2 regions of the Marinomonas dokdonensis genome follow, and region 1 is predicted to be linked to the other one. Evidence: predicted binding sites of a transcription regulator. Region 1 holds the regulator's gene; the other holds the start of a gene.

The links. The regulator LexA, encoded in region 1, represses DNA repair genes until DNA is damaged. The targets are predictions, from matches to a motif close to TACTGTNTANNTANACAGTA.
Positions count from the first base shown of each region.
Region 2: the regulator LexA is predicted to act here: its motif matches at 2,529-2,548, upstream of umuD (translesion error-prone DNA polymerase V autoproteolytic subunit).

Region 1 covers NZ_JBRAND010000004.1:186,786-201,639, reverse strand. The annotation lists gene ACUM5Y_RS11725 (protein adenylyltransferase SelO) at 1-1,393, opposite strand, end outside; gene ACUM5Y_RS11720 (DEAD/DEAH box helicase) at 1,421-2,770, opposite strand; gene dinG (ATP-dependent DNA helicase DinG) at 2,875-4,998, opposite strand; gene lexA (transcriptional repressor LexA) at 5,068-5,688, shown strand; gene ACUM5Y_RS11705 (hypothetical protein) at 5,756-6,022, opposite strand; gene ACUM5Y_RS11700 (DUF6586 family protein) at 6,024-6,491, opposite strand; gene topA (type I DNA topoisomerase) at 6,488-9,118, opposite strand; gene ACUM5Y_RS11690 (DNA topoisomerase I) at 9,306-10,064, shown strand; gene ACUM5Y_RS11685 (hypothetical protein) at 10,065-10,553, opposite strand; gene ACUM5Y_RS11680 (universal stress protein) at 10,622-11,056, shown strand; gene cysS (cysteine--tRNA ligase) at 11,098-12,480, opposite strand; gene ACUM5Y_RS11670 (glutamine--tRNA ligase/YqeY domain fusion protein) at 12,483-14,156, opposite strand; gene ACUM5Y_RS11665 (branched-chain amino acid transport AzlD family protein) at 14,274-14,600, opposite strand; gene ACUM5Y_RS11660 (AzlC family ABC transporter permease) at 14,600-14,854, opposite strand, start outside.
Region 2 covers NZ_JBRAND010000002.1:649,170-664,023, reverse strand. The annotation lists partial or broken gene ACUM5Y_RS07590 (retention module-containing protein) at 1-205, opposite strand, end outside; gene umuC (translesion error-prone DNA polymerase V subunit UmuC) at 796-2,067, opposite strand; gene umuD (translesion error-prone DNA polymerase V autoproteolytic subunit) at 2,067-2,513, opposite strand; gene ACUM5Y_RS07575 (BaiN/RdsA family NAD(P)/FAD-dependent oxidoreductase) at 2,694-3,887, opposite strand; gene ACUM5Y_RS07570 (hypothetical protein) at 4,233-4,817, shown strand; gene ACUM5Y_RS07565 (imelysin family protein) at 4,982-6,277, shown strand; gene ACUM5Y_RS07560 (di-heme oxidoreductase family protein) at 6,382-7,758, shown strand; gene ACUM5Y_RS07555 (imelysin family protein) at 7,771-8,814, shown strand; gene ACUM5Y_RS07550 (DUF1513 domain-containing protein) at 8,817-9,938, shown strand; gene ACUM5Y_RS07545 (putative bifunctional diguanylate cyclase/phosphodiesterase) at 10,052-12,322, shown strand; gene dsdA (D-serine ammonia-lyase) at 12,439-13,770, shown strand; gene ACUM5Y_RS07535 (OmpP1/FadL family transporter) at 13,841-14,854, opposite strand, start outside.

The sequences.
Region 1 (14,854 bases):
TTGCCCAACCCGGAGCTCTGCGAGCCAATGCTTCGCAAGCCGGATGCTCATCAAAGGGCTGTGTAATAAGGTTTAACAAACGTCGAAACGGTAGGTAATCCCCCGCTTCGGCGGCCTGAATCGCTTCGTGAGCCAAATAATTGCGTAACACATACTTGGGGTTTACCGTTAACATCCCCTGCTGTACTTGCTGCCAATCTTTGCCTTGTAACGAACGAATAGACATATATTCATCCAACCATGTACGAAGGCGCTCTCTGTCGATCACTTCATCAAGCAGCAAGCTGTAATCGTCTGCACTAAGCAGACTTAAACTGCGCAAGAATAAACTATAATCCAGCTTCTCCTGACTCAATATAGTGACAAGAGATGGCCATAATTTATGAAGATCTGCCACGTCACTTAAACCTAACTTTTGTAGCATCAGGCTATCATAGTGGCTTTGCAAAGCGGTTTCGTAGGTTTGTAAAATAGTAACCAACTGATCTCGCGTTAAATGACTCGAAAAACAGCGCATTAAACAATTGAGATTCCACAAGCCTACACCCGGCTGTCGGTTAAAAGCGTATCGACCTTCATAGTCGGAATGATTACAAACCCAGCTTTCATCATAGTCTTCCATAAAGCCAAATGGGCCATAATCTATGGTCTCACCGGTAAAAGAGAAGTTATCCGTATTCATAACACCGTGCTGAAAGCCATGGGCCTGCCACTTTGCAATCATGTGGGCGGTTCGCTCGACCACCGCCAGCAACATATTTTCGATGGGAGACGATGTCTCTAAACATTCAGGGTAATAATGACTCAAACAATATTGGATAAGCGCATCCAATTCATCCGTCATGCCTCGGGAAAAGAAGTACTCAAAGTGACCAAAGCGGATATGACCATTGGCTGTGCGCAATAACATAGCCCCCATTTCTGGGGTTTCACGATGCACAGCTTCTCGACTATCAAATAATGCCAATGCTCTTGAGGTAGGAACACCCAAGGCAAACATGGCCTCAGAAGCCAGATATTCACGCATACATGAGCGTAATACTGCTCGACCATCGCCACGACGAGAATAAGGGGTTGGCCCTGCACCTTTCATGTGTAGATCAATCAGCTTACCTTGTTGATCTACAACCTCCCCTAACAACACCCCACGACCATCACCAAGCTGAGGGGAAAAACCGCCAAATTGATGGCCCGCATAGACCATACTAAGGCTAGCGGTTATTGGTTGTTCACCACTTAACAGAGCAAGCGTTTCACTGTCTTTAAAATCTATAGCGAGGTTGTCAGCGAGCGTTTGGTTGCATTCAACCAAACGCTGCTCTAAGAGGGGTTGGATAAGTGTTGCCGAATAGAAAGACTCACCCAAAGTAGAAAAGTTGTGCTTTAAATGCATCTCAACTCACTTATCAATAAAGTGCAATTATGAAGACGTATTTACCATATATTCACAGCGAATCGATTCACCAACGACCTTTTCGATCTCAGGGATCATAAAAGCATCATCTTCACTGGCAAAGCTCACCGACTTACCGGTTTCACCACCACGACCAGTACGACCAATACGGTGTACATAATCTTCAGGGTCTTCTGGTAGCGCGTAATTCACTACCAACTCAACGTTATCCACATGGATACCACGTCCAGCCACGTCCGTTGCTACAAGCACTTGGATACGACCATCTTTAAAGCCCTTAAGGGTTTTCACACGTTTATCTTGAGCTACTTCACCGGATAAAATCGCGCAATTAATATTGGCTTTATGCAAGCGCTCATACAAGTCACGGGTCTCGTCACGACGGTTAGCAAAGATGATGGTACGCTGACCACCATTTTCTTCGATTAGTTGCTTCAGTACAGGCCACTTTTGGTCTGCTTCAACCGTATAAATCACCTGTTCTATATTTTGGTTAGTTGCCTCTTTTGGCACCACAGACACTTCTTTCGGGCAGTATGTCCATTGACGGGCTAATGCTTGTACATCTTTAGGGAAAGTCGCACTAAACAACATGGTTTGACGCTTTTCTTTATGTGGCGTCATACGAATAATGCTCTTAACATCTGGAATAAAGCCCATAGACAGCATACGGTCTGCTTCATCCAGCACTAAACACTCTACCTTGTTCAACAGCACTTTCTTGCTGCGAGCAAAATCTAACAAACGGCCTGGTGTAGCTACCAAGATATCAACCTGTTCCGTTTGCAAAGCGATTTTTTGTTTTTCATAACTTAAACCACCCACTAAAGAAACCACATTCAAATGACAGTTAGTGGTTAATTTCTCCGCTTCGTCAGCAATTTGAAGAGCCAACTCGCGAGTTGGTGCGATAATCAGACCACGAGCCAAATTATTAGGGCGAGCTTCTTCTAGAGGGTAATCTAAGAAATCACTGATCATAGCAATCAAGAAGGCTGCAGTTTTCCCCGTACCTGTCTGCGCTTGACCAATAATGTCATAACCCAACAATGTCATAGGCAAGGTTTCAGCTTGAATTTCACTGCAATATTCAAAGCCCATTTCCGCAATGGATTTCAATACACGATCAGGTAGATTCAAATCATGAAATCGCAATTTACCTTCAACACTTTCTACCACGAAGTCATCGATAGACCACAAGCCCTGCTTGCCAGAATCCTGTTGGGTGCTTGCTGCGGGAGTTGCAGTTTGGGAAGACTCTGTAGCCTTGTTGTTACGAGGACGCTTGTTTTGGCGACGGGTACGTTTAGGTTTTGCAGTGCTTTCAGGTGATGCGTCTTGAGTTTGGTTTTCCATATTGGAATCTTTGCTTCTTTAATCGAGTGAAATTAATGTTTCTTTGAGTGAAGTGTACCTAATTGAGTGGCGTTTATCACCCTTTCTTCTGCTTACTTAGTCTTCTATTCATAACGGTACGGAGGCAGACTGTTGATTAACTGGGAGCCATATCGCTTGGTTTTCAAACGTTTGTCTAATATGTGTATTTCACCACTGTCAGTTTCACTTCTTAATAAGCGCCCAGTGGCCTGTACCAGCCGCAACGAAGCATCAGGAATGGTGATTTCCATAAAGGGATTGCCGCCACGTTTCTGTATCCATTCCGCTAAAGTGGCTTCTACTGGGTCATCTGGCACGGCAAAGGGTATCTTTGCTATGTAAACACAGGTTAGGTAATCCCCAGGAAGATCGACCCCCTCAGCAAAACTTGCCAGACCAAATAATAGGCTACCCTTGCCCTCATCTATTTTGGCTTTATGGGAATCCAAAATAACGCGTTTAGACTGCTCACCTTGAATCAGCAGTATTTCCTGCAAACCTGCATTAACAGATTGCGCCACTTCTTCCATCTGTTTACGGGACGAGAACAAGACTAAACTGGCTTTTTGTGGGTCAACCTTGTCATTTAGATATTCAATGATCTCACCGGTATGAAGGTCAGCCCGATTAGGTTCGTTGGCCATATCAGGAACCACTAATTTACCTTTACCGTTGAAATCAAAAGGGCTGATCACACGCAGGTATTCACTCTCTTTGGGTACACCAGAACGCATATTAAAACGATGAAATTGATTGAGGGCGGTTAAGGTGGCCGATGTGACCACAGCACCAAAGCATTTGTCCCATAACTGCTGCCTTAGGGTATTAGCCGCCAATATGGGTGAGCCACCTAACTCAATATCTTGCTCCATACCCTGACCTGTCAATAACAACCATCGGGCATTAGGGGGGTAATTTAGATCATCTAAACTTGAATACAGGCGCCATAACTCAACACACTGCTCAAGGCGCCCTAGGATCACCCCTAGAATCGGCTGCCATGTTTCAGCCGTTTCAGGGGTAATTCCCATACCTTCATTTTGTTTGGTTTTCTTACACTCATCCTGAATACTTTCAATGTTATTAAATAACTTTTGATAAGAAGTTTGTAAGCTGTAAGCCAGCTGACGTAATTCATCTGGCACCACGCCAAACTCAAATCTATGTTGGTTGTTATCTTGGTCTAACCCCAAGCCCTGAATATACGGGGCTAGGCCTTGTTGAGCGTATTGAATAAAGTTGGTAATGGATTGAATCTGTTGCGGGATTTTCAACAAGAGTTGCCCAGTCAAACTCACATCATCCGTTAACTCTTGCTTAAGATTGACAAGGTTTTTTTCCAGCTGACGCAACCAAGAAATACTCTGCTGTAAACGCACCTCATGGCGGAAATGACCGATGGCCTTATCGGGCAAATGGTGACCCTCATCGAATACATAGATGGTTTCTTTCGGGGCACTTAGAATAGCACCACCACCCAAAGATAGATCCGCTAACACCAAATCATGGTTAGCAACAATCACATCTGCTACTTCAATTTCAGCCCTAGCCTTAAAAAACGGACAAGCTGAGTAATTAGCACAATTTCGATTCGTACACTGCTGATGATCCGTCGTTAAGCGACGCCAATCTTGTTCACGTATGATCCCAGACCAATTATCTTTGTCGCCATCCCATTCCCCGGCAGATATGGCAGTATCCATTTCTTGATAAAGCACAGTATTGACATCGTCAGACTGCAAGTGCTGCTCAAACAAACCCGCAAACATATCATCCATGGCTTGCTCTTCGGTACTCAAATAACCTTCTAGGTTATTCAAACAAAGATAGCGCCCCCGACCTTTGGCCAAGGTATATTTAAAGGCAAAATCCGTATGCTCCAATAAATTTGGCAGCTCTTTATGAAGTATCTGCTCTTGCAAGGCCACCGTGGCAGTCGAGATCACCAACTTTAACCCTTTAGCCTTAGCAATCGGAATCGCCGCCAGACAATAGGATAAGGTTTTACCTGTACCCGTCCCCGCCTCAATCACGGCCACATGCTTTTCTTCCAAGCGATTCCCTTCGCTGTCTTGGCGAATATTCCCCAATGTACGAGCGATAGCACCGATCATTTGGCGCTGACCTACCCTTGGCTTATGGGACTTAGCGTCAAGGGAATCACGGTAAGCTTGCTGAATTTGTTTTTTAAGTTCGTCTGAAAGCATTTAATTTATTGAGTATCGTGGATAATGCTGTATATAATAACAGTTACTGTATAAACAACCAGATGACCTATGATTAAATTAACCAAAAGACAATCTGACGTACTAGAAACCATTCGCGAATTTATTAATGAAACAGGTTTCCCACCAACACGAGCAGAGATCGCTAGGCGATTGGGCTTTAAATCCCCTAATGCCGCCGAGGAACATCTTAAGGCCTTGGCGAAAAAAGGCGCGATCGAAATGCTGTCTGGTGCGTCCCGTGGCATTCGTTTAATCGAACAAGCCGCCAACGAAGAAACCGACGAGCTCGGCTTACCCGTTATCGGCAAAGTCGCCGCTGGTTACCCTGTGCTAGCCCAGGAAAACATTGATTCACACGTCAATATTCCTGCTGCCATGTTCTCTCCTAAAGCAGACTATTTTCTGTCTGTAACCGGTACCAGCATGAAAAACATTGGCATTATGGAGGGCGATTTATTAGCCGTTCATAAAACCACTGCTGTACGTAATGGTCAAATCGTCGTCGCTCGGATTGGCGATGAAGTTACTGTAAAACGCTTTGAGCAAAAAGGCAGTAAAGTAAGGCTAATCCCTGAAAACGAAGAGTTTAATGACATCATAGTTGATCTTGAAAGCGAAGAGTTTGCCATTGAAGGCCTCTCCGTTGGTGTCATTCGTCAGGGTTTATAAGAACCTAAGCAATAGACAATAAAAAAGGTGAAGCTAAGACTTCACCTTTTTTATTGTTGTATTTTCTCTAGTGAAGAATCTTCGGGCGCATATCACCCCCTTCTAAAGACTCGGTTTCTTCACCAAAAGTTTGCTCATCAGAATACACAAAGTCTATGCCGGCATGAAACATACACTTCGCTAATTCAAAATAACGCTCTTTCAGGTAGGACTTGGTATCGTCAGAAATTTGTAACGTCGCTAATGGCTCAGTTTCTTCGCCATCTTCACTGGCAGGACGTAACACAATGTCACCATTATCTAACTCAACAATTTCTAAATAGGACTCTTTCATTTTAATACTCTGATGACTCTTCTCTAAAACGTAACACTAATTCAACCAGTTTTGATAAATAGAAGCCAACAGACGCACCTTCATCACCACCTTTACCAATCAAATCCTCACCAACCACCGCCACGGTAGACGTTCGGCATTCGAACTCAACCAAATAAGCTTGTTGTAGTTGTGAGCACCAAGACTGCGGCTGAGCAAGCAAATCCCCAAGCTCAGACAATACTGGAATGACCAAGCCCTTTTGCGCGGCTTGCTCCAATAAATTTGTCACATCCCAAGAAAATGACAAGCCATAGGCGGTACGGACTTCTTGCAACAAACCATTCAACGCACTGCGCAATTGAAAGATGGCCGAGCTTTCCAGCCCAGCACATAACCAATGCTCATTGCAGGCTTGGCTTTGTTGTATCAACCGACGGGCTGCGTCTAATTTTTGGTTGGTCGCGCTTGCGATACTCGCCCCTGTCATTTCTTTTTCTTACCCTCTTCGATGACCCACTTAGTACCAACATAGAAGGCTTTCCAACCAGTAGGCTTGCCTTCTTCTTCTGTCATCACATACTGCTCTTTGGTTTTACGACTGTAACGAATAATCGTTGGTCGACCTTCGGAGTCAGCAACAGGCGCGGTACGGAAGAAATGATACTTAGGATCAATCTGCTCCATATAAGGTAACAGCTCACTCACTAGCGGCGCACGTGTCTCTCGCTTACGAGGGAATTGACTGGCAGCCAAGAACAAACCGGTCGCCCCATCACGCAATACATAATGGTCTTCAACCTTAAGACAAGCCAGATCCGGCATGGGTACAGGGTCCATTTTTGGCGGCGCTGCTTCACCATTACGAAGCAACTTACGAGTGTTTTTACAGGTTTCGTTGGTACAACCAAAGTATTTACCAAAACGCCCTGTTTTTAACTGCATGTCCGAGCCACATTTATCACATTCCAATAAAGGACCGTCATAGCCTTTTATTTTAAAAGTGCCGGACTCAACTTCATAACCAGAACACGATGGGTTATTGCCACATACATGAAGCTTGCGCTTCTCGTCCATCAAGTAGCTGTCCATGGCGGAGCCACAAATGCTGCAACGACGCTTATTGATAAGCGCTTTAGACTCACCTTCTTCATCATCCACAGCAACAGCTTCGTCACCACGAACTAGGTTGATGGTGGCTTTACAACGTTCTTTTGGTGGCAAAGCATAACCAGAACAAGACATGAACACACCGGTACTGGCAGTACGAATTTGCATTGGACGAGAGCAAGTAGGACAAGCCACATCGGTCGGTGTCGGCTCGTTTAACATCATACCCTGCTCAGGGTCTTCCGCTTTAGCTAAAACGCCACTGAAATCATGATAGAAAGCATTTAGAGCTTTAATCCAGTTCTCACGGCCTTCTGCTATTTCATCCAGTTGCTCTTCCATCTGTGCGGTAAAGCTGAAATTCATCAAAGAATGAAAACTATCCACCAAACGTTCGGTAACTATGTCACCCATCTTTTCGGCATAGAAACGACGGTTTTCTACCCGCACGTAACCACGATCTTGGATTGTTGAAATAATTGACGCATAAGTGGATGGTCGGCCAATACCACGTTTTTCAAGTTCTTTTACCAAACTTGCTTCACTAAAGCGGGCAATAGGCTTAGTAAAGTGCTGCTCTGGCAATAGTTGGTTAAGGCTTAAGGACTCTCCTTTCGCCACATCCGGTAAGATATTATCTTCACCTTTTTTCACAACTGTTTGCATGGCACGAGTATAACCATCGAAGCGTAGAATACGGCCTTTGGCTTTAAACTCGTACTCATCACCACTAACAGTAACGGTAGTAGAAGTGTATTCAGCCGGTGTCATTTGACAGGCCATGAATTGACTGCGAATCAGATCGTATAGACGGTGGGAGTCTTTTTCCATACCCAGCAAATCATCAACACGAACATTGATATCGGAAGGACGAATCGCCTCGTGGGCTTCTTGTGCACCTTCTTTACTGCTATAGCGAATAGGTTCAGGTGGTAAATAAGCTTCCCCGAAGTTGGTGCCTATGTATTCTCTTAAAGACTCAACCGCTTCCGCACTCAAATTAGTAGAGTCGGTACGCATGTAGGTAATGTAACCCGCTTCATACAGTCTTTGAGCCAGCATCATGGTTTTCTTAACGCCAAAACCTAGACGTGTGCTAGCCGCTTGCTGCAAGGTAGAAGTAATAAATGGGGCTGAAGGCTTACTTTTTGTCGGCTTATCTTCGCGACTGGTAACAACAAAACTGGCTTTTTCCAGACGGGCGACATGTTCAGCGGATTGTTCACTGGTGGCAGGTCGATACTCTTTTTCTTGGTATTTAACCGCCTCAAATTTAATCACTTCTTTTGCTGGGGTTGCCAACAAGGCATCCAGTTCCCAAAACTCTTCAGGAACGAACGCTCGAATTTCTTTTTCGCGTTCAACGATCAATCTCACAGCCACTGACTGTACTCGCCCCGCAGATAAGCCACGGGCAACTTTAGCCCACAGCAAAGGCGACACCATGAAGCCAACCACGCGATCTAGGAATCGACGCGCCTGTTGGGCATTAACACGGTTCATATCAAGTTCAGATGGCGTCTCAAAAGCAGATTTAATGGCTTTTTTAGTGATCTCGTTAAAGACAACACGCTTGTAGCGGCTATCGTCACCACCAATGGCTTCTCTTAGATGCCACGCAATGGCCTCACCCTCTCTATCCAAATCGGTCGCGAGATAGATGGTGTCAGCATTTTTGGCTAGGCGCTTGAGCTCATCAACCACTTTTTCTTTGCCGGGTAACACTTCATAGTGAGCCGCCCAGTCATTTTCTGGGTCCACTCCCATGCGATTAATCAACTGAGTACGCGCTTTTTTACGCTTGTACTCTAGTTTGTCTTCTGGGCTCATTTTTCGCGTCAATGCCGCTTGTTTTGCTCGCTCTTGTGGCGTCGATGTCGCTGTCGCCCCAGATGGCAAATCTCGAATGTGTCCTACACTCGATTTCACAACAAAGTCATTGCCAAGGTATTTATTGATGGTTTTCGCCTTAGCGGGCGATTCCACGATAACCAGTGATTTTCCCATTGAACTATGTAAGCCTTTTATTAAGTACGTTTGCAAACCCTGCTTGCACGTAGTTTAGTCTTTGGGCGCTGATATTAAGCAAACACCTTTTATATAACAAGCAATCCCTGTAATGTTTCGCACATTAAATCTTGCCGAAGCCAGTATTTCTTATTTACCATACTGAATTCATTGCTTAAGGACAATCATGGCTACTCTTCAAATTTTAACCATTATCTTTCTCATGATCATCGTTGTGCTGTCCGTTATTGTTGGCACTCGCGCTCATCAAAAAGAGAAAGAAGCCACTGCAAGACGCTTTAAGCAAATGCAATTGGCCAATCGCGCTGAACGAGTAGAACAACACATTAAAGGCCTAGTAGACATCAACACAGATACCATTGCCACCGATGTCCTTTATGATTTCTATCTAGACACACTTCGCGAACTTCTGCAACACGCCGATGACCCAGAGCGCGTCGAGGTCATGATTGCCAAAGCCGAAGAAGCAAGAGACAGCGGCTCTGTGATATTCAATCCTGAAGCCGAAGCATTATCCTTTCAAGCAAAAACAAATTATAAAGAGCGCCTTACCAAAGTCGCTAAAATGCTGTTGTTTTTACGTCGCAAAGGCCGTATCAGTAACAACCACTACCAAGCTTGTTATGACTATTTACGCTGGTTAAATCTATGGATTCAACTTAATCGACAACTGGTACAAGCCAACACCAACTTTATTAACGGTGATGCTCGTGTTGCCCAAACCCTCTATGGTGTCATTTTGTCTCACATCAAGTCAGACAGCATTGAAAGGCCAGAGAAAAAAATACTGGAAGACTTCGTTAAAGAGCGCATGAAAAAAATGCTATCCCCAAGTATCGAAGCCGCCCAAAATGCGGAAGACCCAGAAGAAGCACTGACCCAATTGATCCAAAATCTTGACCAACCGACACCACCAAGCCCGTAATCACCCTCCTATTGAGTGTATTTTTTCTAGCTTATAGAGAAGATCACTCATGACCTCTAACATGGCCTCGTCACCTCGTTCATGCCAATAAAAGCTGACCACTTCAGGGGTGATTTCTATCCCCCTTAAATAATCTCCATATTCCATTAAGCTATCGGTAACAACTTTGGGAATTGGCATCGAATTATTGCACCACCAGCCTTCACAAATTTCTACATATTTCCAGACTTCATAGGGCAACAGCCAAGTATTGGCTGGTAAACTGTCCACTGCTTTGCCGCGATATAAGCGGTAAGCACAAACATTATGGGCAGTTGTTGTTTTATCCCACTTGTCAGGAAGATCTATTGAGGTAAGCTGAACAGTAAGACCTAATTGGCGCGCCTTCATTCTTAGCGCCATTTTAAGCCGCTCCCTTTTGGGCGGCAAAACCCATAATGCGGACCCCATTAAAGAGAGTGAAATAAAGATAATAATTAAAGCCGTCATTTTATAAATCTCTTAAGGTTTGAGACTATACTAACCAGTAGAGCCATTTTTTTAGTTGGAGGTAATCCATGATGTATAAACGAATAGTACTCGCAGTTGATCTTACCGATGAAAGTATTTTAGTCGCAAACAAAGCCCTATCCCTTTGCCAATCCACCGGCGCAGACCTCACCATCATTCACGTTATTGAGTCTCTAAACTATGCCTATGGTGGCGACGTACCCATTGACGTGACAGACATACAGCAACAACTAAAAGAAACAGCAAGTGAGCGCATGGCCATTCTTGCCGCACAGCTTGACTTACCTAACCAAGATACCTGCATTACTCAAGGCGGCATTGAAAGCGAGATTCATCGAATCGCCAAGGACAAACAAGCAGACCTAATTGTTGTGGGTAGCCACTGCAAGCATGGCCTAGCCTTGTTACTGGGCTCTACTGCCAGCGGCGTGCTGCATGACGCACCTTGTGATGTGTTAGCTGTTCGCGTCAAAAAAGACTAGCTTCAATTGAAAAAGGCGATGTTTACACATCGCCTTTTTTATCAATTACGAGTCCAGCTCGTCCCTTCTCTACTGTCTAACAACTCTATACCTTGAGCGGCCAGTTCATCGCGTATCTCATCACTGCGGGCAAAGTTTTTATCTTTACGAGCCTGAGTCCTTTCATCGATTAAAGCCTGTATTGCCGCTTCATCCAAGCCATCACTGATGACAGAATTTTGCAAGAAATACTCTGGATCTTGGTACAACAAGCCCAGCAAGGAAGACAGAGACAAGAGTTCAGCCGCCAATTTCTCCGCTAAACCTGAATCTTCTGTTTTGGCTTTATTCAACTCTCGAACCAATTCAAACAAGACAGAAACAGCCACAGGAGTATTAAAATCATCCTTCATGGCAACTTCAAAGCGTTCTGTGTAGTCAGTCGCCTCATACTGATCTGCCACAACTTGGTTGCGCAAAGCCGTATACAAACGCTCTAGAGCCACTTTAGCTTCATGTAAGCTTTGATCTGAGTAATCAATAGCACTACGGTATTGACTGGACACCATTAAATAGCGAATCACCTCTGGGTTAAACTTTTCCAGTACGTCACGTACGGTAAAGAAGTTACCCAAAGATTTAGACATTTTTTCGTTATTGACGCGCACCGCGCCACAGTGCATCCAGTAGTTTACATACTGCTTACCCGTAGCCGCTTCAGATTGAGCAATTTCATTTTCATGATGCGGAAATTTAAGATCTGGCCCACCACCGTGAATATCGAAATGGCTGCCTAGGCAGCTAGTTGACATAGCGGAACATTCAATATGCCAACCTGGACGACCTTGCCCCCACGGAGAAGTCCAAGACACTTCGTCTTGTTTCGCTTGCTTCCACAGTACAAAATCCGCTGGGTGCTCTTTCGCGCTCTCCACATCAATACGGGCGCCCGCCAGCATTTCGTCGAGCTTACGGTTATTCAGCTTTCCATATTCTTTGAACTTGCTGGCACGATAGTACACATCACCAGACGTTCCTTGATAAGCAAACCCTTTATCAATCAGAATTTGCACCATGTCGATAATTTCCTGCATAAACTCCGTGGCTTTGGGCTCTCTGTCAGGCATTTTATTACCTAACTTAAGCTCATCTTCACGCTGGGCAGCAATCATTCGCTCAGTCAAAGACTGGGTTGACTCGTTATTTTCTTGGGCACGTTTAATGATTTTATCGTCAACATCTGTGATGTTGCGCACATAATTAAGGTCATAACCCAGGTGTCGAATAAAGCGCGAGATAATATCGAAGGAGATCATGGCTCGCGCATGGCCAATATGGCAAAAGTCATACACTGTGTTACCACACACATACATGCTGACCTTGCCTTCAACAATAGGCTTAAAGTCTTCTTTCTTACCCGATAGCGTATTATAAACTTTCAACATGCCTACTTACCTTTTGCCTCAATTTTTGCCCATGAATCACGTAGTGTAACGGTACGATTAAACACCATACCCTGTTCTTCTAGGTCACGACAAAAGTAGCCTTCTCGTTCAAACTGGAAGCTTTGGCCATTCTCTGATGCCAACAAAGAAGGCTCTAACTTGGCATTGCTGATCTGAGTCCAAGACTCACTATTAATAAAGTCTAAGAAAGATTTACCTTCATGGTTAGCGTCCGGAGCTTCTTCATTGAATAAACGATCGTAAAGATTCACTGTCGCATCAACGGCGTGCTTAGCACTAACCCAATGAATAACACCTTTTGGCTTGTAGCCTTCAGGATTTACACCCAAGGTGTTTTCATCATAACGACAACGCAATTCAACCACTTTGCCGCTGTCATCTTTAATGGCTTCATCACAAATAATCACATAGCCGCCACGTAAACGCACCGCGCCTTCAAGTGTTAAACGTTTCCACTTGCGAGGCGGCACTTCAGCAAAATCGGCTTCATCTATGTATAAGGTCTTGCTGAATGGCACTTCACGAGTACCTGCCTCTTCATTTTTAGGGTGATTATTAACCGTAAAAATTTCTTCTTTGTCTTCTGGGTAGTTAGTCAAAACCACTTTAATAGGGTTTAAAACCGCCATCGCACGATTAGCATTGGCATCCAAATCTTCTCGGATAGCATGCTCTAGCATACCCATATCCACCACACTGTCGGATTTGGTGACACCGATACGCTCACAGAAATTGCGAATAGAGTTTGGCGTGTAACCACGACGACGAAGGCCTGAAATGGTTGGCATTCGTGGGTCATCCCAACCACTTACATGGTTTTCATCCACCAGCTGCTTAAGCTTACGTTTACTGGTAACTGTGTAATTCAAGTTCAAACGAGCAAACTCAATCTGCTGTGGATGCGCTGTTTGCAAGGTTTCCAATACCCAGTCGTAAAGTGGACGATGGTCTTGAAACTCAAGAGTACATACAGAGTGAGTGATATTTTCCAAGGCATCCGATAAACAATGGGTAAAGTCATACATAGGATAAACACACCATTTATCCCCTGTTTGATGGTGATGCACATGACGTACGCGGTAGATAATAGGATCACGCAAGTTAATGTTCGGGCTTGCCATATCGATTTTAGCGCGAAGCACCACTTGACCGTCCGAATATTTACCCGCTTTCATATCCATAAAAATAGCCAGGTTTTCTTCTGGGCTGCGATCTCGGTATGGGCTATTTTTACCCGGTTCTTTTAATGTGCCACGATACTCACGCATTTGTTCAGCGTTTAATTCACAAACATAAGCTTTACCCGCTTGGATAAGCTGCACCGCAAAATCAAATAATTGATCGAAGTAGTCAGAGGCAAACTTAGGCTCTTCTTTCCACTCAAAACCTAACCATTCCACATCACGTTTAATGGACTCGATGTATTCAACACTTTCTTTTTCTGGGTTGGTGTCGTCAAAACGTAGATTACATTGACCATTAAAACGTTGCGCCAAACCAAAGTTCAAACAGATAGATTTTGCGTGGCCAATATGTAAGTAGCCATTTGGCTCAGGTGGGAAACGGGTCATTACAACACCGCCGTACTTTCCTGATTCGTTATCTTTATCAATAATTTGGGTAATAAAGTTACCGGGTTTTGACGTTTCTGACATGATAGATGTGAGTCCTGATAAATTTTCGACTAACCGTATTGTTACTTTAGCCAGCAAGTATATCTGATTTCCCTTTCATAGGGACAATGACAGACACTTTTTTCCACTAACTTTCCTCTAAAGCAAAAGATATTTGCCCAGAAAAAACACCAACACCCCTACGGATATGGTTAGCAACTGCTGTTGTCGCCAAATTCCGATAGCAAAAGCCGCAACGGCCCCCCATAACCATGGGTTACCTAAGCTCAAAGTTAACTGACCATTAAGAACAAAGACCATTGGCGTAATGATGGCCGTTAACACGGCTACTGGCACAAACTTAAGCGCTCGCTCCAACCAATCCGGCATTACGACTTTATGAGCCCTGGCAAACAAAACGAAGCGAACACCAAAAGTAACAACAAACATCCCAAAGATTATCGATACACTATCCAAGACTGACATTAGACCTCTCCCTTCTTACTAACATTCAGCTTTTGCGCAACGAGTGTGTCAGCGAAAAAACCAACCAGCACACCAATCAAGGCAGATAACAAAAGCCCAAGGTTGTTTGGTAGTCCATTTAAAACCAAGGAAGCCACAGCAGAGGCAAGCATAGCCAAAACGAAGGGACGCTTTTTCAAATAGGGGGTAATAATACCGATGAAGGTCGCCACCATAGCAAACTCCAAACCCCATTCGCTCATGCCAGGAATCAA
Region 2 (14,854 bases), on a different contig from region 1:
CTTCCGACAAACCATTAAAGAAAACGATTTTGCCACTGGCGGCATTATTCACCACGACTGTGTCTTCATAAAACACCATGATGTCATCAGCTAGGGTGTGTACTTCACCATCACCCGAGTGAAGATCAACCGTCCCTTGGTTTATCGCTAGGTAACCTATTGGCTTAACTAAAATATCAACGGTCAATGCTTGATTATCACTCATAGGGCACACCCTCATAATCTGTAAGTAAATGTTTTATATAGTAATTAACCTTACAGAAAGAATAGTTGCTGCTCCATTGTACCTTGGTACATCCATGACAATTCTTAACATTTAGACACACACAGAAATATAAAAATGTACATCCGTTTTTGTGAGTCGATTTTTTATAAATTTAGTAATTTTTGGAAAAGAGAATGATCTCTGACTTACTGTTTTTTAGGCAATCACACTTAGAATCAGGTGAATTTAGCGATTAGGCACTAGCCTTTCCTAAAGCAGGCATGCCAATACAAGCCTCTATTCTCAAGGGATACTGTGTTTTGTTATAGGATTAAAGAATGGAATAGGCCAACCCTTAGCCTGTCTTGCTGATTTGCCCCACAACGAGAAGATCACAAGGATAAAACAGCTATTTTTTGGTGGTAATTAAGAGAAAACTCTCCGCTTACTCACCATTTCAGTAACCAAATGTTAATAATTTGTAACCAAACCTCAGGGAGAAGAAGTACCTTTTCATGACATTTTTTATTAGTGCACGCGTATTTACAGTCTCATTTACGCTTTTTCTCTAGCTTTACAAAGCCATTAACTTAAAACACAACGGGCAACTCTTGCCATCTGGTCGTATACGCTGGCGATAAAAATTCACGCTTCATCGACCATTGAGGAGACACACCTTGAGAAGCAAAATACACATAGCCAAGACCACTAAGGTTAATTTTATCGACGACCTGCATTAGGCTTGCTGAGTTTCGTTTGCCCTTATCTTCACGAAATAAGTCTTGCTGTAAGTTTCTAGACTCATAGAAATCCGTCAACATCACCCCTGCTTTCGCATAACGAAAGCCTGCCCGCCAAATACGGTTAAACAATTTCTCTGTTGCATCGAGCAACTCCCGCGTGTCGTTCGTTGGAAAAGGCAACTCTGTGGATAAGGTTTGTGCATACTGAGGCTCATTAGGAATATAAGGACTGGTGCGAATAAAGACACAAACCAAACGGCAAAAGCGCTGCTCTTCCCTCAGCTTTTCAGCTGCTCGGCTCGTGTATTTGGCAATGGCTTCTCGAAGCTGTTGAGCCTCTGTGACTTTATAGCCAAAAGACCGACTGCAAATAATCTGCTGCTTTACCGGTCGCATGAGCTCAAGGTTCAAGCAAGACACACCATTGAGTTCGCGCACAGTTCGCTCTAGCACCACAGAAAACTCACTGCGGATACTTTTAGGGTCAGCGTCAGCAAGCTGCAAGCCCGTATGAATACCTCTTTCATGAAGTTTCTTGGCTGTACGACGACCAACACCCCAAATCTGATCAACATCCACCAAAGCCAATAATCGTCGTTGACGCTCGGGATCCATGAGATCCACCACTGACCCGGTTGCGGGGTACTTTTTAGCTCCGTGATTAGCCAATTTCGCCAAGGTTTTTGTCGGAGCAATCCCCACTCCCACACTAATCCCCGTCCATTTATCGACCTTAGCCTTAACCCTTTGCCCAAAAGCCAACAAGGACTCCAAAGGCGCTATGCCAGTCAAATCCATAAAGGCTTCATCAATGGAGTATATTTCAACCTGAGGCGCTTCTTCCTCCAAAATACTCATCACTCGACTGGATAAATCAGCGTACAAGGCATAATTCGACGAAAAACACACAATCCCGTGTTTTTGCAGGTCTCCTTGCACTTGATACATAGGCACACCCATTTTCACACCTAGGGCTTTCGCTTCTTTGGAGCGCGCGATAATACAGCCGTCATTATTCGATAACACCACAATAGGCACTTGCTTAAGATCAGGGCGAAACAGCTTTTCACAACTTGCGTAGAAGTTATTGCAGTCAACCAAGGCGAAGACTTTTTCCATCAAGCACGACCGTACTTGCGCACAACACCTGTCACCACCCCAAAGATTTCCAATTCAGATTCCTCTGTAATCGTAATGGCCTTATAAGCTTTATTTTTGGGACGCAGCAAAACATTAGGTTTAAGCTCTAGTGTTTTTACCGTCATCTCCCCATGAATGCAGGCAATCACAATATCCCCATGGCGAGCACTTAAAGACCGGTCAACCACCAGCACATCTCCCGTGTATATGCCCACATCGACCATGGAGTCCCCTTGCGCCCGAACATAAAAAGTTGCCGCAGGGTGCGCCACACAAAACTCATTTAGATCTAACGTTTTTTCCACAAAATCTTGAGCGGGTGAAGGGAATCCAGCCGACACAGATTCCACATAAAGCGGGATTTTTAGTGGGCTCATCGCCCAGTATGCAGCGGACTCGACAGAGCCCATATATGTGACTTTCATGATAAATCCAACCAATACTGTATATTCATACAGTATAATTAGATTTCCACTGTATTCGCAACCAATCCTCGAAATTTAGCCCGATAAAACAGCGTCACAAAAAAGCCAGCCCTGAATCAGAGCTGGCTTTAACGCTTCATTTAACAGTGCTATTAATAGGAACGGAATAGAACTAATAAACTACACATATTGCCCAGCACAATAGCCGCTGCTCCAGGCGAATTGAAAGTTATAGCCCCCAAGGAAGCCTGTTACATCCAGCACCTCACCGATAAAATATAGCCCCGCCTGCTTTTGTGATTCGAAGGTTTTAGAAGAGACTTCTTTAGTATCCACACCACCAAGAGTGACTTCAGCCGTGCGATACCCTTCCGTGCCATTGGGGGCAATATCAAAGTTACTAAGATATTCGTGTAGAGCTTGGAGCTGCTCATTCGACACCTGAGCGGTTTTTTCTGTCAGCCAAGGCAAGCTAAGCGCCATCAGCTCCACCAAACGTTTTGGCAATAAGCTGTTTAGTACATTCTCAAAGGTTTTCTTCGGTTGCTTCTGGCGAATACTCGTCAGCTCTTCCAGCGTTAGCGATGGCGCAATGTTAATGGATAGCGGCTCACCCGGTTGCCAAAAGTTAGTAATTTGCAAAATAGCGGGGCCACTGACACCGCGGTGCGTGAACAACATAGGCTCTTGAAAACTCATGCCTTTGGCAGTGGCTTTAATGTCACACGCAACACCGGACAATTCAGCTAGCTCCGCCTTACGACTCGGCTGTAAGGTGATCGGCACCAAGCTGGCTCGGGTATCAAACACATGATGTCCTACTGCCTTGGCCACTTCATAACCAAACCCAGTCGCGCCCATGGTCGGAATGGATAATCCCCCCGTGGCAATAACTAACGAGTCGCACTTCACCTCACCTTTATTGGTTTGGATAAGAATGCCGCCAGCGTCTTGATAAACAATGTCGTCTATCTTGGTCTCCAGCTGTAGCTCAGCACCAGACCATTCTAATTCGGTTAATAGAATGTCTAATAGATCTTTCGCGCTGTGCTCACAAAAAAATTGCCCTGGCGCTTTTTCAACATACTCTAGGCCATGGCGATCAACCAGCTCGACAAAGTTATAAGGGGAAAAACGACGTAACGCGGAAATACAGAAGTGTGGGTTATCCGATATGTAATGCTTAGGTTCCGCATCTAGGTTGGTAAAATTACAGCGCCCGCCTCCAGACATTAGAATCTTCTTACCTGCTTTTCTAGCATGATCTATGACTAAAACCCGTCGCCCTCGGTAAGCAGCCGTTGCAGCACACATCAAACCCGATGCTCCAGCACCCACCACTACCACATCAACTTTTTGCACGAAAAACCTCATAAATTATTAATAGCCGCATTATAAGGCTTACGCTTTTTATTGCTACGCCTACGCAAAACATACGAAAAATTATTGATTTTCATAGGCTTTTCATCGCGACCAATGTTGTCCACAGAAACCGTGAAGAAGGCTGTGGGCATCACATTTTAACCCTTTATTATCAGCAACTTACATAAAATCAAACATTTATTCAGAGCTTTTTAAAATAATTTTCAGGCGAGAATTCTCAACTAAATGCAAGCTAAAAGTGAAATTAATTACTGACACAAGCTTTACAACAGTACTGATTATATATACAGTACTGTATAAACAAACAGTATATTTGATTGTAAGGACGTTTTAACCATGAAAATTAAAAACCCTATTCGCAATATCAATAAACTTTTCCTTTTTGGCTTTCTATCCCTTGCTCTATATGCACCTGCGAAAGATGTAATAGACTATGGGAACAAGTTTTTTGCCAAGCAAACCATTGAGATCGTAGATGCATCCTTTGGTGGTAAAACCCCTTGGCAAAAAACCACAGGCTACTCCTTTGTCAAAGTAAGCCAGAATGCTCAAGGTAGCCTTTCTCACCCACAGGTTATCTATACCCGACTAAAGCTCACGAACCCAACCAATAAGCCACAAGCCTACCGTAAAATTTGGTTGAGTTTTGACCACAAAAATGGCGCAGAAGAATACACAACGGATTACACTTTATATGACCCAAAAACGAACCAGCGTTTAATTGGACAAACAGTTCAGCTAGGTGCCGATAGCAGCGTCGATGTGATTGCAGCTTATCGCTTTATTCCGAGCTACCATAACGAAGCGCCTGTCAGCATGAGTGTGTCTTGGGAAGGAGAAGACCTAATGCGTGAGCACGCATGTGACTACAACCTTAAAGTGTCTTCACAAAGCTACTTTAATTACCAGTGCAAGGGTTAAAAACCTCCCCCCTTTAACAATCCTGTTTCTGTTTAATTAAGCCTAACCATTTCGCGTTAGGCTTTTTTTATGGAAAGAGTAAATTTGTCACAAAAAACACTATTGATAACCGTTTTCATTTCTAATACTATGCTTGCACAAACTAAATTTTGGAGCTGCAAAAAATGAAAAAGTTTCTAACACCTGTTGCTGCTTGCGTAGCTGGCGCATTACTAACTGCTTGTGGTAGTCAATCTGTAAACGACACATCAACAAGCGTTACCTCAAGTGCCGTAGTTGTGAACTACGCGAATATTGCACAGGCCATTTATGCAGATTCCCTAACCACTGCACAAGATCTTAAAGTAGCGATCGATGCTTTCTTGGCCGCTCCTACAGAAGCAAACCTAGCACTAGCAAAAGAAGCTTGGATTGCGGCTCGTGTTCCATATCAGCAAAGTGAAGTTTACCGTTTCGGTAACGCTGCTGTTGATGATTGGGAAGGTAAAGTAAACGCATGGCCACTAGATGAAGGTCTAATCGACTATGTTGCGACTGATAGCTACGGCTCTGAGTCTGATATCAACCCGCTTTACACAGCAAATGTTATTGCAAACAAAACGCTTACCATTGGTGGCGAAACTGTAGACGCAACAACTATCACACCAGAATTCATTGCTGAACAGCTTCAAGAAGCTGACGGCGTAGAAGCAAACGTTGCAAGTGGCTACCACGCGATCGAATTCCTACTATGGGGCCAAGATTTACACGGCACTAACCCTGGTGCGGGTGAGCGTCCTGCAAGCGACTACAGCCTAACAGATTGTACAAACGACAACTGTGAGCGTCGTCGTGAGTACCTAAGTGCGGTAACAGACTTATTAATCTCTGACCTAGAAGAGATGGCTGCTAGCTGGCAAGAAGGCGGCGAAGCACGCAGCGAGCTAATGGCGAAAGGCACAGAAGGTGGTCTATCTACTATCTTGACGGGTATGGGTAGCCTTGCTTACGGTGAACTTGGTGGTGAACGTACTAAGCTAGGCCTTATGCTTCACGATCCAGAAGAAGAGCACGATTGTTTCTCTGATAACACTCACTGGTCACACTACTACGATGCGAAAGGCATCAAAAACGTTTACCTTGGTGAATACCAACGTGTAGACGGTAGCTGGGTGAAAGGTGCTTCTTTATCCGCATTAGTAGCAAGCGATGCTCCTGAGCTTGATGCAAAAATGAAGTTCCAATTGCAACTAACTGAAGCCGCTGGTCAAGCCATGGTTGACGCTGCCGCAGAAGGTCAAACTTTTGACGTGCTAATTGCAATGAACAACACGGCTGGCAACAAGCTAGTACAAACTTTCGTTGACTCTTTGGTTGATGAGACTCGTGTTACAGAAGACATTATCCGTCAGCTAGGCCTACAAGACATCACTCTTGAAGGTTCAGACAGCTTAGATAACCCAAGCGCTGTATTCGAATAATACGCAACTCGCTTGCCAACGCGGTACTTTACTTTCGTAAAGTACCGCGTTTTTGTTTGTTTAAGCCTATATTACGGCTTCTTGTACATGATAATATCGCCCTCATGAGCCCCATAAAACCTATCCAACTCTTTGCAACGGCCAGCCTATGCGTCGGTTTTTTCACAACCAATCACGCCTATGGCGATGCCAGCTATGCAGATCCCCTACCCGGCATCAGTGCTGAGCAAAAGTTAGACTTTTATTTAGGGGAAGCCATTTTCCAAAAGTTTTGGATACCGGCACCTTCTTCGACGACCGCAAGCGACGGACTCGGCCCGATTTTTAACGCTCGCTCCTGTAATAATTGTCATATCAATAATGGCCGAGGCCATGCCCCAGAAGATGGCATTGCAGGCGGTCAGATACCCTCTTTTCTCGTAAGACTCGGCCCTAAACTTACCACGCAGTTTGCGGATACGGATATTTACCAGCACACAGGCGACCCCGTATACGGCCAACAATTTCAAATTGCCCATACTGCGGGCGTACTGTCGGAGGGGGACTACCATCTTGACTACCAATACAAAACGGAAGTGTTAGCGGATGGTACAAAAGTCACCTTGAGAAAACCCATCTTAACTTGGGACACACTGCATTACGGGCCAATGAACAGCAACACTGGCTTATCCATGCGAGTCTCCCCACCCTTGGTGGGCATGGGATTATTAGATAATATCCCCCAACAAAACATTCTCAGCAAAGCGGACCCTAATGACATAGATAGAGACGGCATTAGTGGTAAAGCAAGCTGGGTCAAATATAAGGGCCAAACTCAACTTGGCCGTTTTGGTTTTAAAGCCAGCATGCCAAGTGTTTCAGCCCAGAACCAAAATGCGTTTAATACCGATTTGGGCTTATCTACACCAGACTTTCCCGCTGCATTTGGCGACTGCACTGAAGCACAATCTAACTGCCGCAACGCGCCAAACGGCAATAGCCCACATCTAGAAAATTTAGAAGTCGACAGCAGCCAGATTCATCTGGTAAATAGTTTTGTTGCCTTGTCTGCACCTCCAGCCATGAGAAACCTAAAACAACCATGGTTTTTGGATGGCAAAGCTATCTTTGATGACCTTAACTGCGGCGCTTGTCATACTCCGAAAATGGTCACCGACGACAGCTCTGAATTTAGCGTGTTGCACAACCGTACCTTCTTCCCTTTCACCGACATGTTATTACATGATATGGGTGATGAACTGGCCAGCGAGTTTCCTGAAGCCTCAGCTGAACCCAGAGAATGGCGGACGGCTCCTTTATGGGGGCTAGGTTTGTCTGAAAAGATTTCAGGTCGCATCGGTTTTTTACACGATGGTAGAGCACAAAGCCTCGAAGAAGCCATTTTATGGCATGGCGGAGAGGCCCTTCCTAGTAAAGAGAAATACACACAACTTAATGCGCAACAACGCTTACTTTTACAACGTTTTTTGGAGTCTCTATAAATGAATCTCTCTATGAAAAAACTCGCCTTAACACTCGGCGCTTATTTACCTCTTTTTGTTACCGCTGCGGATTGGCAACAACCGCTTAACAGCATTACCGACAAAGTGATTGTGCAGGGTTATCAGGCCTACGCAAGCTCTGCCGACAAACTTCGCCAAGATGTAACGGCCTTATGTGGCCAACCATCTGAAGCCGCACTTGAGCTTGCTCAGCAAGACTTCAAAGCCAACGTATTAGACTGGCAAGAAGTACAGTGGCTTAACTTTGGCCCAGTAACCTACTTTATGCGCTATTACGCGTTCCAGTATTGGCCAGATAAAAAAGGCGTAACGCAAAGACAACTAAGAGTTTTATCGCAAAATCCAGAAACCATGGAAGCCCCTAAGTTTTGGAACTCCGCCAGTATCGCTGTGCGTGGTTTAACCGCCATTGAATCCCTACTCTTCCACCCTGATTTCTCACCAATGACCTCGCAAGAACATTGCCACTTGCTCGAAAAAGTCTCCTTGCATCATTACGAAAGCGCCAAAGCGGTGAGCACCGAATGGTCTAATACACAACCACAAAGCTGGGTGTATAGTGAAGAAGGCGAAAGCTTCGATGCTAATCAGGTTGCTTTCGAGCAATACCTACAGCAATGGGTCGAGCACATGTCTGCCGTCAAAGACTCTAAACTGGAAACCCCGATTGGCTATAACAGCCACGGTAATCTTAAGCTCGCTGAATTCTACCGCAGCGATATGTCTCTAAAGACCATACAAAAGAACCTACAGACCTATCGTGAAATTTATCACACCGGTTCCCCATCCTTGTATGATATTGCCCTAGAAAGCCAACCAGAAATTGCTGAACAGCTTGAAGAGCAACTCAAAGAGAACGTTACCATTGCTCTACAATTGCCAGATAACTTCTTTGGGGAAGGGCTGACAAAAGAGCAACGCATTGAATTAGCCCGTCCGCTGGTTTCTTCTATCTCACAAAGTCAGAGTGCCCTAGTTAGCCTGATGACACAATTAGGCTTCCAAATCGGTTTTAACAGCCGAGATGGTGACTAATCATGATGAACAGAAGAGATTTTTTAACAGCCAGCCTTGCGGGTACGGGGCTTATCCAGACCGCTCCTTCGTGGGCGGCTTTGACAGGGCATTCCGCCTCTAGCTTATATGCATCCGCGTTCACCAAAGACAGCCGACATAGTTTTGGTCTATTTGATGAACAAGGCAACATATTATGGTCTGCAGACCTACCTGCACGAGCACACGGCCCCGTGTTGCATCCCAATGAGGCCATTGTCGGCATCGTGGCTCGCCGTCCAGGCTTCTACATAGACTTTTATGACATCCACCAGCAAGCCCTAGTGAAGCGCATTGAACCAAGCCCAGAGCACCATTTCTATGGGCATGCGATTTTCACACGCGATGGCCAAAAGCTGATCACCCAAGAAAACCATTACCCGACAGGACAAGGTAAGGTGTTCATTAGAGCTTGGCCCAGTGGCGAAGTATTACAAAGCTTTAGTAGTAACGGCATAGGCCCCCATGAATCCGTTTTACTCAACGAGCAAACACTGGTGATCGCTAACGGTGGTCTTAAAACCCACCCAGACCATGACAGAGACATACTGAATCTCGATACCATGGCGCCCAATGCAACCTATGTATCTTTAGAGGATGGCGCTGTTTTGCAGCAAGCCAATTTCACACAAGATCTGCATCAATTAAGCATCCGCCACCTTGATGTAAACCCTAAGGGCATAGTTGCGTTAGGTTTCCAATACCAAGGTGAACCGTGGGAGAACGTACCACTGGTTGGCTTATCCAATATCAATAGCTCAACGATTGAACCACTGGCACTGCCAGAAAACGTGCGCATGCGTTTTAAGCAGTATTGTGGCAGCGTGCGATTTGATAAGAGCGGTGAAGTCTTGGCGATCAGTACTCCAAGAGGCGGTTTAGTGGCCTATTGGCATGTGGCCAGTAAAAAGTTTTTGGGGATAGATAACTGCACAGACGTATGCGGTATCGCTGCCACTGAAAACAACCATGAATTTTTCTTAACAAGTGGTAGTGGCAAACAGTTACTTTGTAACCCTGTGGTTAACACTGCATCCTTGGTGAAAAAGCATGCTGGCTATCATTGGGATAATCACTTAAATCTCATTGCCAAACAGCGAATATGACCATATTTATTTTTTAAAACAAAAGTAGTTATTTGTCTTATTTTTATGTAATGTAGTGTTAAGACGCTGAAACATAACAGCTTATTTTACCTTTTATGAAAGAACGTTAATCGATGTTTATTGACCTTCTCAAAAAGTTCTTCTTTATTAGACAAGATCATTTGAGTAAACAGAACGAGCAGGCCTTCCAGCAGAGTGCTCTAAGAATTTTTATCGCGCTCTCTTTGGCCATCTTTATCGGCATCGAGATCTACCACACGACGTTTGCCATACAAACAGGTGATTTTGCCAATTTAGCGGTTAACACTGCATTCATTTTCGTATTATGCGGATTACTCTACTTTAGCCAGCAATATACCAAGCTGATTGCAAAAGTCTTTTTAGCTTTCCTCGCCTTTACCGGCATGTTTCTACTGCTCAGCAGCGATAGCTTCTACGCACAGAAATACGCTCTGATTGCTCTTTATTCGATTCCTTTGGTGACCCGCTTACTGTTTAGCTTTAAGGCCTCACTGGTCGCCATCATCGTCAATATCTTGCCTTTTTATTTAGTGGCTGACAGCGCTTATTCAGCAATGCCTGATTCCATGTCGCCTTTTTACTTTCAGTTATTAACCTTTTTCACCTTGAACATTGGTCTACCCATTGCCGTTTCAAGAATTATTCTGACCCTAGAAGACAACACGTCTCACATTAATTTACTCTATAAAAAGCTCTATAAAAATCACGCCCTTTACCAAGAGTTTTTTGAGCACACAGGCTCCCCTTCTATTCTTTGTGACCACCGTGGCAAGGTATTAAAAGCCAACAAACTGGCACAAAAGTTACTAACCAATGGCAAAAGCAAAAAAATTGAAAATACCAAGATCCTCGATTGGCTGGTGCCCATTAAGAATAAAAACACCTCGGAAAAGTACTTCTGGCAAGTCAACACCACGGAGTGCACGTTAAAACTCGATGAAAACATTGAGATCGAAGTTCACCGAGCAACTCTGACCAATCATGGCTACTATGTCTTGCATTTACAGGTCATTACGCACTTGAAAGCCATGCAGCAAGAGTTACAAAGTACTCAGCTGACCAACAACCGCCTAACCTACTTTGATCCACTGACTAAACTGCCGAATCATCAATACTTCTGCCGACAGACGAATCAGCTTATTCGCTCCCGCAATGAGCACCTAACGGGCGCCATGTTCATCATTCGCATCAGCCAGTTTAAGTTATTGAATAAGCAGTATGGCAAAGATAATTCGAATAAGATCATCTTGAGTTTTGCTAAAATCCTCCAGAAGAAACTCAGCCAGCAAGCAGTGATTGGACGCCTACGTGGTGTAAAATTCGCCTGTTTCATTCCTCTGAACCAGACGTATTTGATCCAAAAAAACCTCTCAACCCTGATTCAATCTTTATTGCCTAACCACATCACCATTAATGGCAACACATTGAACATGAACTATCAGGTTGGCATTGCCTATCATCAAGGTGAAGGGAATTCAGCAGAGGAAATGATCGAGCAATGTGAAATGGCGCTGGAATACTCCACCAGTGCAGACAGATTCTCTTACTTTAACGATAAGCTAGAAACTCAATTAGTTGAAGAACACCGCTTAGGATTGAAACTTAGCGCCGCCATTAAGCGTAAAGAGATCACTCTTTGGCTACAGCCTCAGGTTTCCCCTAATGGCGACATTTGCTCATTCGAAGCCTTGGCACGATGGCCTCAAAAAGACGGCAGCTTTGTGTCGCCTTTTGTTTTTATCCGCATCGCGGAAGAACTTGGCTTATTGCCACAGCTAGCAGAAAACCTCATAAAAGAGTTAGTAGTGGTATTAGAAAGCTGGCACAAAGATCATATCAATACCCCCATTGCCTTTAACTTGGCAGGGCAGGAGCTTATGAACGATATGTTCTTTGCCCTACTTATGTCCTTAATCACCGAGCACCCATGGCTGCATAAAATGCTGGAACTGGAGATTACCGAAACCAGTGCGGTAATGACCCATCCACTCATACACAAGCGCCTTAGAGCGCTGTCTCAATACGGTTTCTCCATTGCCATTGATGACTTTGGTACGGGTCAGGCATCCCTTGGCCAGCTGATAGACATTCCTGCGAACATCTTGAAAATTGACCGTCGCTTCGTGTCTCCATTACCGGAAGACCAACGCCATACTGATATTGTTAAATCGACCATTCAGTTAGCAAACTCCTTGAACATGAAGGTGATTGCAGAAGGTATTGAGACACGAGAGCAGGCCGACATGCTTATTTCCCTAGGTTGTCATACGCTACAAGGCTACTATTTTGGCAAGCCCTCTCCTATCGTGGAATGGACAGAGGAAGATAACAAAAAAGCCAAAGCTCATAGAATGGTTTATTAAACGTCCAGCTAAACTCATCGTCTCTACTCTCACTGGCTAAAACCAAGCTCAAAGCGGCCAAATGCTTTACTATGGACAAAATCCATTTAGCAGACCGTCTTGACAGTAGGAAGCCTATGACAAGCACAGTAGAACAATTGATTGCACAGTACCCTCTTGTTAAGCAGCTGATAGCTCTTGAGGAAGTCTCTTGGTTTAACCCCCACATCACATCGCTTAACGACGCATTGCCCTATGTGGGCCTCGACCAAAGCGATATTGCAGATGCCAGCGAACGGCTCTCAAGGTTTGCCCCCTATCTCGCCAAAGCCTTTCCAGAAACGGCAGCCCATTCAGGCATCATAGAATCCGAACTCGTTTCTATTCCTCACATGCAAGCACAGCTTGAAAAGGAATACGGCACATCTATATCAGGGCGACTGCTACTGAAAAAAGACAGTCACTTACCTATCTCAGGCTCTATCAAAGCCCGCGGCGGCATATATGAAGTACTGGCTCATGCCGAAAAGCTCGCGATCAACGCAGGGCTGCTCACTGAAACGGACGATTACAGCCAATTGTTCAATCAGCAATACCAAGACTTCTTTAAGCAATTTAGCATTGCCGTTGGCTCAACAGGTAACCTTGGATTATCCATTGGGATCATCAGTGCCAAACTTGGCTTTTCCGTGTCTGTGCATATGTCGGCGGACGCGAGAGAATGGAAAAAAGCCAAGCTGCGCGCCTCTGGTGTCAATGTAGTGGAGTACCAGCAGGATTATGGGGTGGCCGTGGCACAGGGGCGCCAAGAAGCTCAAAGTGATCCTAACTGCTTTTTTATTGATGATGAAAACTCTCAAGCTTTGTTTCTGGGTTATGCGGTTGCGGGAGAGCGCCTCAAAGCACAACTGGATGCACAAAATATACTCGTCGATGCTCATCACCCTCTGTTTGTCTATTTACCCTGTGGCGTGGGCGGTGGACCCGGTGGGGTAGCATTTGGCCTAAAAATGGCCTTTGGTGACCATGTTCATTGCCTATTTGCAGAACCCACTCACTCCCCTTGCATGTTGTTAGGAGTCCATACGGGATTACACGACGAGATTTGTGTTCAAGATTTGGGCATTGATAACATTACCGCTGCCGATGGACTAGCCGTTGGTCGAGCGTCTGGCTTTGTGGGACGAGCGATGGAACGCTTGCTGGATGGTTATTACACCCTTTCGGATGATCGCATGTACCAGCTTTTAGGACAGTTAAGCTTAACCGAGAACATACAACTGGAGCCTTCCGCGTTGGCTGGCATGTTAGGGCCAATTTTATTGACTCAAGACACTGGTTATCGTCAGCGGATGCAGTTTGATGAAGGCACCATGAAGAACGCAACACACATAGTTTGGGCCACAGGGGGCGGTATGGTGCCAGAAGATGAAATACAGGCTTACCTTAAAAAATCTGGGCTCTACTAACCAATATATTGGTAGCAAAAGAAAGCCCAAGCACTCATGCTTGGGCTTTCTTGCTTGTCCCTACAAACGCTTAGAAGGTTGTATTCACTGCAAGAGAGAATACATCTGCAGAGGTTTTGTAATCCGCGTTTAAATTACCGCGCGAAGTATCGTCCGAGTTACCTGAACGATTCACGGTTACATCATCTATAGAAACGCGAGTGTAAGCGAAGGTTGCCGAAGTCATGTCGTTAAAGCTGTAAGTACCACCGAAAGACAACCACTTGCGGTCGCCATCTGGCGTACGCGCCGAACGATATTCATCCGTAACTGGCGAATTATCCATAGCGATACCGGTACGCAAAGTTAGCTTATCGGAATGCTCATAGGTTAAACCCGCTGAGTAGAACCATTGATCTTCAAAATTAAAGGTAAGCACAGAGTCCGATTGGGTACTATCAAAATCAATACGCAACTCATCCAGCGAACTCCAACCTGTGCGCATCGCGGTTAAACCCAAGGTTAGTTTTTTAGTTAGCTCTTGATCCAAACTTAGGGTAATGATGTCAGGGAAAGTCAGTGAATCAGAAACAGTTGTATTAACGAGGTTAGGAAGATTTAAGCTGGTTAAACCAAAGTTTACAGTTCCGACATCAGTATAGGTAACATCACCTTCAAAATCGAAATCTACTTCACTGCGGTAACCTAAACCAATACGAGTGCCTTTCACTGGTTCAAACAAAACCCCTAGGCTGTAACCAATTGCGTCTGCATCAGCCTCGATACGACCATCACCTTCCGCAGCACTTGAACCAACAGCTGAGGCTAATACTACTTCCGCTTGGTGATACTGAACACTGGCACCTAACGATACTTTATTATTAACTTTATGGGCTAAAGAAAAACTTAACGCTATGTCTTCGATTGAGGTTTCTGTGGCATGAAAACGCCCCGCCCAATCTTCCCCATAATCACCTGACAAACCATAAGGTGCATTTAAAGAAATACCTGCTACCGTTTTGTCGTTAATTGGTTTGGCAAAGTATAAAGATGGAATAACAGCACTGCTTACTGAGTCGTCTGTGCTAGTTGTCCCCAGTGAGCC